Regions from separate parts of the Bacillus sp. FJAT-42376 genome, predicted to be linked through region 2. Evidence: riboswitches for the same ligand, from Rfam matches in the RefSeq annotation. Region 2 holds a riboswitch; the other holds the start of a gene.
The links. Region 2 has a riboswitch for S-adenosylmethionine ahead of mmuP (S-methylmethionine permease). Riboswitches for the same ligand answer to the same signal wherever they lie in the genome.
Positions count from the first base shown of each region.

Region 1 (4,281 bases), 1.0 Mb from region 2:
ATGTAAATATTTCAGAATATTTTGAACAGCGGGTGATTGGATGAGTGTATTCAGGAAAAAATCGATTGATCAAATTATCAGAGATTCAGGAAGTAAAGGGGTGTCCCTGAATAAAACGCTTGGAGCGTTTGACCTGACGATGCTCGGGATTGGAGCCATTATCGGGACTGGAATTTTCGTATTAACAGGGGTGGCCGCGGCCGAGCATGCGGGGCCTGCATTGGTTTTATCATTTATTTTGGCCGGTATTGCCTGTGCATTTGCAGCATTGTGCTATGCTGAATTTGCTTCAAGTGTCCCGGTTTCCGGAAGTGCTTATACATACAGCTATGCAACATTCGGGGAATTGATGGCTTGGATATTGGGCTGGGATTTGCTGCTGGAGTACGGTCTTGCCTCTGCTGCGGTTGCAAGCGGATGGTCCGGCTATTTCCAGGGATTGCTGGCCGGATTCGGCCTTCATCTTCCAACAGCCCTGACCAGTGCGTATTCACCCGAAAATGGAACGTATTTTGATATTACGGCAGTTGTGATTGCCTTTTTAATTACCTTCCTTCTGACAAAGGGAGTAAGAGAGTCAGTGCGCCTTAATGCTATAATGGTGATTCTTAAAATCGTCGTCGTGCTTCTTTTCATCGCAGTGGGAGTCTGGTACGTAAAACCGGATAATTGGACACCGTTTATGCCATTCGGTTTCTCAGGAGTTGCTGCAGGTGCAGCGACGGTATTCTTTGCCTATATTGGATTTGATGCCGTATCCTCTGCAGCCGAAGAAGTAAAGAATCCGCAGAAGAACATGCCGATTGGGATTATCGCTTCCCTTGCGGTATGTACAGTCCTATATATTGTAGTTTCCGGAATTCTGACGGGGATTGTTCCTTATACAGAGCTTAATGTGAAAAATCCTGTTGCTTTTGCGCTAAATTATATTAATCAGGATTGGGTAGCAGGTTTAATCTCGATTGGTGCCATTGCCGGAATGACGACGGTTCTTCTCGTGATGATGTACGGCCTGTCCCGTCTGTTTTATGCGATCAGCCGTGACGGACTGCTCCCGAATGGACTGTCGAAAATTAATAAAAAGACAAAGACGCCGGTTAAAACGACTTATCTTGGATGTGTGCTTGTTTCCATTTTTGCGGGCTTCATTCCCCTGGATGAACTCGCTAATCTGACAAGCATCGGTACTCTTTTCGCTTTCATGTCCGTTTCCATTGGAATCCTTGTTCTTCGATCATCCGGACAAGGCAATCAGGGCGGCTTCAGAACCCCGCTCGTGCCGCTTGTCCCGATTTTAGCATTTGTATCCTGTGCGTATTTGATGCTTCAGCTTCAAAAACAGACATGGATTGCCTTTGTCATCTGGCTTGCAATCGGATTGGTCGTTTATTTTGCCTACGGAAAAAAACACAGCTTGCTGAATAAAAAAACTGGATAAAAAAGGCGTGCGCAAGCACGGCTTTTTTTTCTGTTTTGCGCCACCCTAAAAGAAAAAGGGATGTGCTGCACAATGAAAAAATGGATATCCTGCTGTCTGATTACCGCAGTATTAGCAGGGATAGCAGAACCAGGGGCTGCATATGCCCAAACGCATCAGCAGGAACCGGCCTATGCAAAATGGTCAAGGATTGCCATCATGGAGGCGAAAAAGAAGTATCCGGATGCGAAGCTGCTCGATTATTTGCATATTGGTCAGGAAGATACCGGTACAGGGACAGTCAAAGAGAAGTTTAAGTTATGGGTGCGGCAGGGTACAAAAGAGTTCGGCTTATATGTAACCGTTGAGTATGATCCAAAGACACAGAAAGTGAAAAAAATTGATTTTAAAGAATCTGACCGCTGACAGGCTGGATTCAAAGGTCCGAAACACAGGATTTTGCAAATCCTGTGTTTGGGCATGCATTAGAACTCATTTTTTTTTAAAAGCGTAAAGAAGTGTTGAAAAAGAGTGGTAAAAAAAGTAAGTCGAGGTAAAGGGTATACGTGAAGTGTGGAATCGTATATCTTTTTATGATAGCATTGTAAGGGTTTTCCTAATGTTTTATCAATCCAAATGTTTTTTCAGGAAAGTAAAAAGAGGGAGATTTTTGTTTGACATTTTTTGCGGCAGCCAGTAAGGTAGTAAAAGATTGTTTTTGAAAACCCCCATAAATTGATTCCAACTTCTTATCATGAGAGGCGGAGGGACTGGCCCTGCGATGCCTCGGCAGCGGACTTATTAAGAGTGCTGTGCCAAATCCAGCAAGCTTCCATGCTTGGAAGATAAGAAGAGTGTCCTGACCATTGTGTATTAAGGCCTCTTCTTAAAAGGATAAGAAGGGGTCTTTTTTATAGCTTGAAAAAAAGGGAAAACAGAATTGTTGTGAGGTGGAGAACATGGATAGAAAGAATGGATTGAAAGCAAATCCGGTGGCCTTATTGCCATTGATGATTTTCATAGCGCTGTTTATTTTAGCCGGTGTGATTACGGGCGACTTCTACAAGCTTCCGATGGTAGTGGCGATCCTTGTTGCCGTTGCTGCTGCACTGTTTATGAATCGAAAGGAAAATCTGACGTCAAAGGTTGAACGGTTCGCCAAAGGGGCAGGGCATCCGGATATTATGATTATGGTCTTTATCTATATTCTTGCCGGTGCGTTCTCTGAAGCGGCAAAGGGAATGGGAGCAGTTGAATCAACCGTTAATCTTGCGTTAACGTACTTCCCTCAAAGTTTCCTTGTTGTCGGGTTGTTTATTATCGCTGCTTTTGTTTCTCTATCAATGGGAACTTCAATGGGGACAATCGCAGCCCTCGGACCGATTGCTGCAGGAATAAGCGGCGAAACAGAAATTCCAGTCGCTCTTGCGGTTGCATCCGTTATCGGAGGCGCGATGTTTGGGGATAACCTGTCCTTTATCTCCGATACGACCATTGCTGCGGTCCGGACACAGAAGACCGAGATGCTGGACAAGTTTAAGACGAACTTTTTCATCGTGCTTCCCGCAGCGATTGTTACAGCTGTTATTCTGATCATCATTTCGCTTGGAATGAACTCAGCGGTTGAGCCGAAGGATTTCAGTTTCGTTAAAATGCTTCCTTACCTCGGAGTTCTCATTGCAGCTCTCGCTGGATTAAACGTTGTAGCTGTTCTTGGTGGAGGGATTGTTTTGACCGGAATCATCGGGCTTGCGGATGGAAGCTTCAGCCTTCTGTCCTTTTCTCAAACGATGATGAAGGGGATCTCTGGAATGTCCGAGCTTATCATCCTATCTGTTCTGATTGGCGGAATGGTTGAAATCATTAAGCATAACGGCGGGATTGATTTCCTTCTTAATGCAATGACGAAAAACATCCGTACAAAAAAAGGAGCGGAGTTTGGCATAGCCGGACTTGTCAGTGCGACAAATCTATCGACTGCCAACAACACCATCTCGATTATTACAGCCGGTCCGCTGGCTAAAAATATTGCGGATCAGTATGACATCGATAGAAGAAAATCTGCCAGCATCCTGGATATTTTCTCCTGCAGCGTGCAGGGACTGATTCCATATGGTGCGCAAATGCTTGCAGGTGCCCAGCTTGTTAAAGCTTCTCCTTTAAGCATTCTGCCATATACCTTCTATCCGATGCTTACACTTCTATGCGGAATTTTAGCCATTGCCTTCGGTTTGCCGAGACTGAAACCGAAAGCAGGAAGCAAAAAAACGGATGCCGGCAAACTGGAAGAGAACTATACGAATTAATGGGAAACGGGGCTGTAGCCTCATTAAACTTATAACAGGGAGACGCTTCTAAGCGTTTCCCTGTTTTTTTACGAGTAAAGAAGCGGGACAGGTATCGGATGCTTTGCTCCCTCCAGTACGAGCAGCCGGAAATCAGCCAAATCAAACACGAAGTCTGCCTGTAGGAATGTTACAAAAAAAGAAGGTTCGCTAAATTTCGACAGAATTTGCGTGCTGCTTTCTCCGCTTCTTGTAAACCCTTGATTTACCGCCATTCTGCCTTTTTCAGCAATTAATGACAATAACACCATTTTAAAGCCATCTTAGTTAAGAGATGACTTTTTGCTTACGCGCTATTTGTGTGAGTTAGCGCTTACAAGTTCCGTTTCTCTATCTTAAGGCCTTATGTCCAAAACTGGACCAAAGATGGCTTTTGATGGAACAGCCCCATTTCGCTTTCGTTTACGATTAAAATAATGGAGGAGTTATTTTTATATAAAGGAGCGATTGATATGGCAAAAGAGGCTGGCAAGAAAAGCGGTAAATCGTATTTGTTTGAAATTCATTTCCTGCGTGCTT
Region 1 covers NZ_CP033906.1:1,257,993-1,262,273, forward strand. The annotation lists gene bcaP (branched-chain amino acid transporter BcaP) at 41-1,438, shown strand; gene CEF21_RS06440 (DUF3889 domain-containing protein) at 1,511-1,843, shown strand; SAM riboswitch class I at 2,164-2,269, shown strand; gene CEF21_RS06445 (Na+/H+ antiporter NhaC family protein) at 2,377-3,723, shown strand; gene CEF21_RS06450 (hypothetical protein) at 3,792-4,013, opposite strand; gene CEF21_RS06455 (acyltransferase) at 4,215-4,281, shown strand, end outside.
Region 1: it holds a riboswitch for S-adenosylmethionine, as region 2 does, so the genes downstream of both, CEF21_RS06445 (Na+/H+ antiporter NhaC family protein) here and mmuP (S-methylmethionine permease) in region 2, are expected to answer to the same signal.

Region 2 (4,281 bases):
GGATTCTCCAAGTATATCATGCCCGCTCCAGCCCTTTCTCAGCTGCCCGCCACTTTTCCGAAAGTCTTTCAATATGCTGCGGGCCTGTCCGGCAGCAACCGCCTATCAGCCGGGCCCCGGCACGATACCAGTCTTTTGATTCATGATCCAGTTCATGATCGGATTCATGCCCATGCCACGTTTTTGTGGCGGCATCATATGCTTCTCCTGAGTTCGGATAGACAATTACCGGTTTTTCGGTCTGGGCGCTGAGTCTTTTAACGGATTCCGCAATAAGAGAAGCCGGAGCACAATTGATTCCGATCGCGGCAATTTGGCTGTTTCCTTCCAATAGCTCTGCACATTTCTCAAGCGGTGTGCCGTCACTGATTTGCGCATCATTTTTTAAGGAAAAAGACAGCCATGCATAAGTTTCCGGGAATTCTTTTACAAGCGAGGCTAAAACTCTTGCTTCCTGAAGGGAAGGAATGGTTTCAATGGCCAGCACATCCGCACCCGCTTCTATTAAGGCTGCCATTCTAAGACGGTGAAAAGCAGCCAGCACTTCATCGGTCACACCATAGTTTCCTCTATACTCTGATCCATCAGCAAGATAGGCTCCATAAGGGCCAATCGATGCTGCAACAAGCGGTTTAGGACGGTTCGCCTGCTCTTTTCCCTCCCAAAAATCGTCTCTTGCCTTCTTAGCGAGCTGCACTGTTTTTTTGATAAGATTCAGTGCCTCCGCTTCTTCCATTCCCCGTTTTGAAAATCCATCGACCGTCGCCTGGTAGCTTGCCGTAATCGCGCAGTCAGCTCCGGCACGGAAATAATCTGTATGAACCTGATAAATCAATTCAGGATTTTCGAGCAGCACTTTTGCCGACCACAGGGGATCATCTAAATGACAGCCATGCCGCTCGAGCTCTGTAGCAAGAGCGCCATCAAGAATCATGATGGGATAGGCAGCTAAAATCTCTTCAATTGGATTGAGTTTTTTCGGCATAAACTTCGCCCCTTTTCTTCATAGTCTGAGTTACATAATAGCTTCCGTAGCAAAACAGGATAAAGGGAATGCCGCAATAGAGGGCAATCCTCTGTGTCGGATCAAAGGCGATTCCGATCAGTGACGCGAGACAAAGGACGAAAGATGCAATCGGCACGAATGGATATAGCGGTGTCCGGTATCCCAGGTCCTCTACCGATTTCCCCTGCCTGATATATTGCCTTCTAAAGAAAAATTGAGACGCGCTGATGCTCATCCAAACCGCGACGACAGCCAGCCCTGAAATCGAAACAAGGACGATGTAGACCGTGTCCGGAGCGATGACACTCGACAGCAGGGCCAAGCCGCCTCCGGCCATGCTGAGAAAAAGAGCATTTAACGGCACGCCGCGCTTCGTTACTTTTGCAAAAACAGGAGAGATCGTTTTCTTATCCGCAAGGGACCAGAGCATTCTGGACGCCGCATACAAACCAGAGTTGGCGGCGGATAAAATGGCGGTCAGGATAACAAAATTCATCACTTCCGCAGCATAAGGAATTCCGATTCTCTCGAAAACCGCCACAAACGGGCTTTTCAGCACACCGGCATCCGAGGAAGGCAGCAGAGCAGACAGGACAACAATCGTTCCAACGAAAAAAATAATCAATCGCCACACCGTTGTCCGTATCGCCTTAGGTATGGTTTTTTCCGGATTCTCCGTTTCTCCGGCAGCGATGCCGATCAGTTCTGTCCCTGAATAGGCAAAATTCACGGCAAGCATCGTCATCAGAACGGCAAACGCTCCATTTGGGAACAAGCCTTCATTTGTGAAGTTTGACAGGAAAGGAGCAGGTTCAGAATCAGCCAGAGGAAGAATCCCGATCATGGCAGCTCCGCCCAAGATGATGAAGATGACGATCGCTGCCACCTTCACAGAAGAGAACCAGAACTCTGATTCTGCAAAAAATTTAACGGTCACCGCATTTAAAACAAAGATTAAAACCGCAAACAGCGCACTCCATATCCAGACATTGACGGATGGAAACCACCTTTGCATCAGCAGCCCGGCCGCTGTAAACTCCGATCCGAGCGCAACCGTCCACGTCAGCCAGTACAGCCAGGCAACCGTGTAGCCTGTTCCAGGCCCAATGTATTTAGCAGCATAGCTGTGAAAAGCCCCTGTTTCAGGCATATGTACCGATAGCTCTCCCAGACAAAGCATAACAAGGTAAACGACCACCGCTCCAACAAGGTAGGAAAGAAGCGTTCCTAATGGACCTGCCTGCTGAATGGTATAGCCTGTACTCAGGAATAATCCGGTCCCGATTACACCTCCGAGTGAAAGCATAATCAGATGTCTTGATTGCATTTTCCGCTGAAATCCAGTCTCTCTCTCCATCTTGACTCTCCTTTGTTTCACACCCAGAAAAATGAAAAACGCACCCTTTTTGCAAAGAGTGCGTAACTGACAAATAAAAGAACAAGCTTATCTATCAGGTTATTCACCCGCTGGAATTAGCACAGTGTCTGTACAGACCTGCTGCTGAGGCTTCAAAGGGCCAGTCCCTCCACCTCTCTGGATAAGAAATTATTTTTTTATAACACTATCAATCTATCAGAAGATTGTCAACATTTCTTTAATAGATATGTTTATGACTTAAATGAAACCACGAAACAGAAAACGGTTACATAAAAACAAGGAGGATGAGCAATGGCAAACAAGCTGAACGCTAACCAGAAGCTTTATGTAATGGACAATGGATGCATGAAAATGTCTTTGGAAGGAGTGATTGCGGAGGCGAAACAGTCTGTTTAGAAAAAAACAAGCAGATGACTTGATCATCTGCTTGTTTTCCCTTTCCAGAATAGATTTTCAGGAAAGGTGCCGCCCTTCACAAAAGACCGGTTTTCATTTTTTCATTATTTCTATTTCACGATTCCAGTTAGAATCAAATCCCACACCATGCGGAATTCCTCCATAATATCAGGAGATCCCCATTCTTTTGCATGCGCAGGGTGGTGGAACTTAGCAGTCGCGAAAAAGACCCCTTTAGCAGCCGCTTCCGGATCCAATGACTCGAACTCGCCGTTTGCGGTTCCTTCTTGAATGATCGGAATAATCTGGCCAATCAGCTCTTCAATATGAGCGCCGATTACATCTACGGACTCCTCAGCAAGAGACGTATACATCGCAAAAAGCTCAGGATCCTCCTTTACAAGGGAATGCTTGATGCTGATTAGCGTTTCCACCCATCTATAAAGCCGGTCTGCAGACGAGCATTCTTCCTTAAACACACTTTCAAGGGGCTGGATGATGCTGTGGAGCCATCTTTCTGCTACCGCCTCCTTCAAAGAATCCTTGCTTGGATAATGACGGTAAATGGTTCCGTGGCTAATATTCAGGACCCGCGCCACATCCACCACACTCGTTTTCTCCGGACCAAAACGGCGCAGTACTTGTTCGGCCGCATCTAAAATCATTTCCTTTGTTAATGGCTCTGCCATTCTTTATTCAACCCCCAGCGTCCCCATTTGTTCAGCGGCATAGCGTGTTCCGGCCACATCTTCAGCCGGAACCGCCTCTTCGATTCCGGCAAGTTCCGCTTCAGTGAGCTTAAGATTCAAGGCGCCAAATGCATCTTGAAGCTGGGAACGTTTACGGGCACCGATCAGCGGCATAACATCCTCACCTTTAGAAAGAACCCATGCAATTGCAAGCTGTGCCACATTTGCTTGTTTTTCTTCCGCAATTTTGCGCAGTTTTTCTACGAGAGCGAGGTTCTTATCCAGGTTTTCTCCCATGAAGCGCGGAGCAAAAGAACGGAAATCGGGAGCGCCTTGACGGTCCTTGGACCACTTGCCGCTCAGCAATCCGCGTGAAAGCACACCGTAGGCAGACAGGCTGATCCCGAGTTCCCTTAGTGTCGGCAGGATTTCTGTTTCAATCCCACGGCTGAATAGAGAATATTCAATTTGAAGCCAACTGATCGGATGAACCTTGTGAGCCCGGCGAATGGTGTCAGCATTCGCTTCAGAAAGTCCGATGTGCTTTACATAGCCCGCTTTTACCATATCTGCAATAGCCCCGACTGTTTCCTCAATCGGTACACTTGGATCAACGCGTGCCGGCTGATACAAATCAATGTAGTCCGTACCCAGCTTCTGAAGGGTTTGTGCCAAGTTATTTTTAATTGCCTCCGGTCGGTTATTCATTCCAATCCAGCCGCCATCCGGGGATCTCAGCACCCCCGTTTTTACAGCAATGAATGCATTCTCCCGATTTCTCCCCTGCAAAGCTTCCCGAAGCAAAAGCTCGT
Region 2 covers NZ_CP033906.1:223,312-227,592, forward strand. The annotation lists gene mmuM (homocysteine S-methyltransferase) at 17-985, opposite strand; gene mmuP (S-methylmethionine permease) at 960-2,363, opposite strand; SAM riboswitch class I at 2,448-2,551, opposite strand; gene CEF21_RS01065 (TetR/AcrR family transcriptional regulator) at 2,891-3,469, opposite strand; gene CEF21_RS01070 (aldo/keto reductase) at 3,473-4,281, opposite strand, start outside.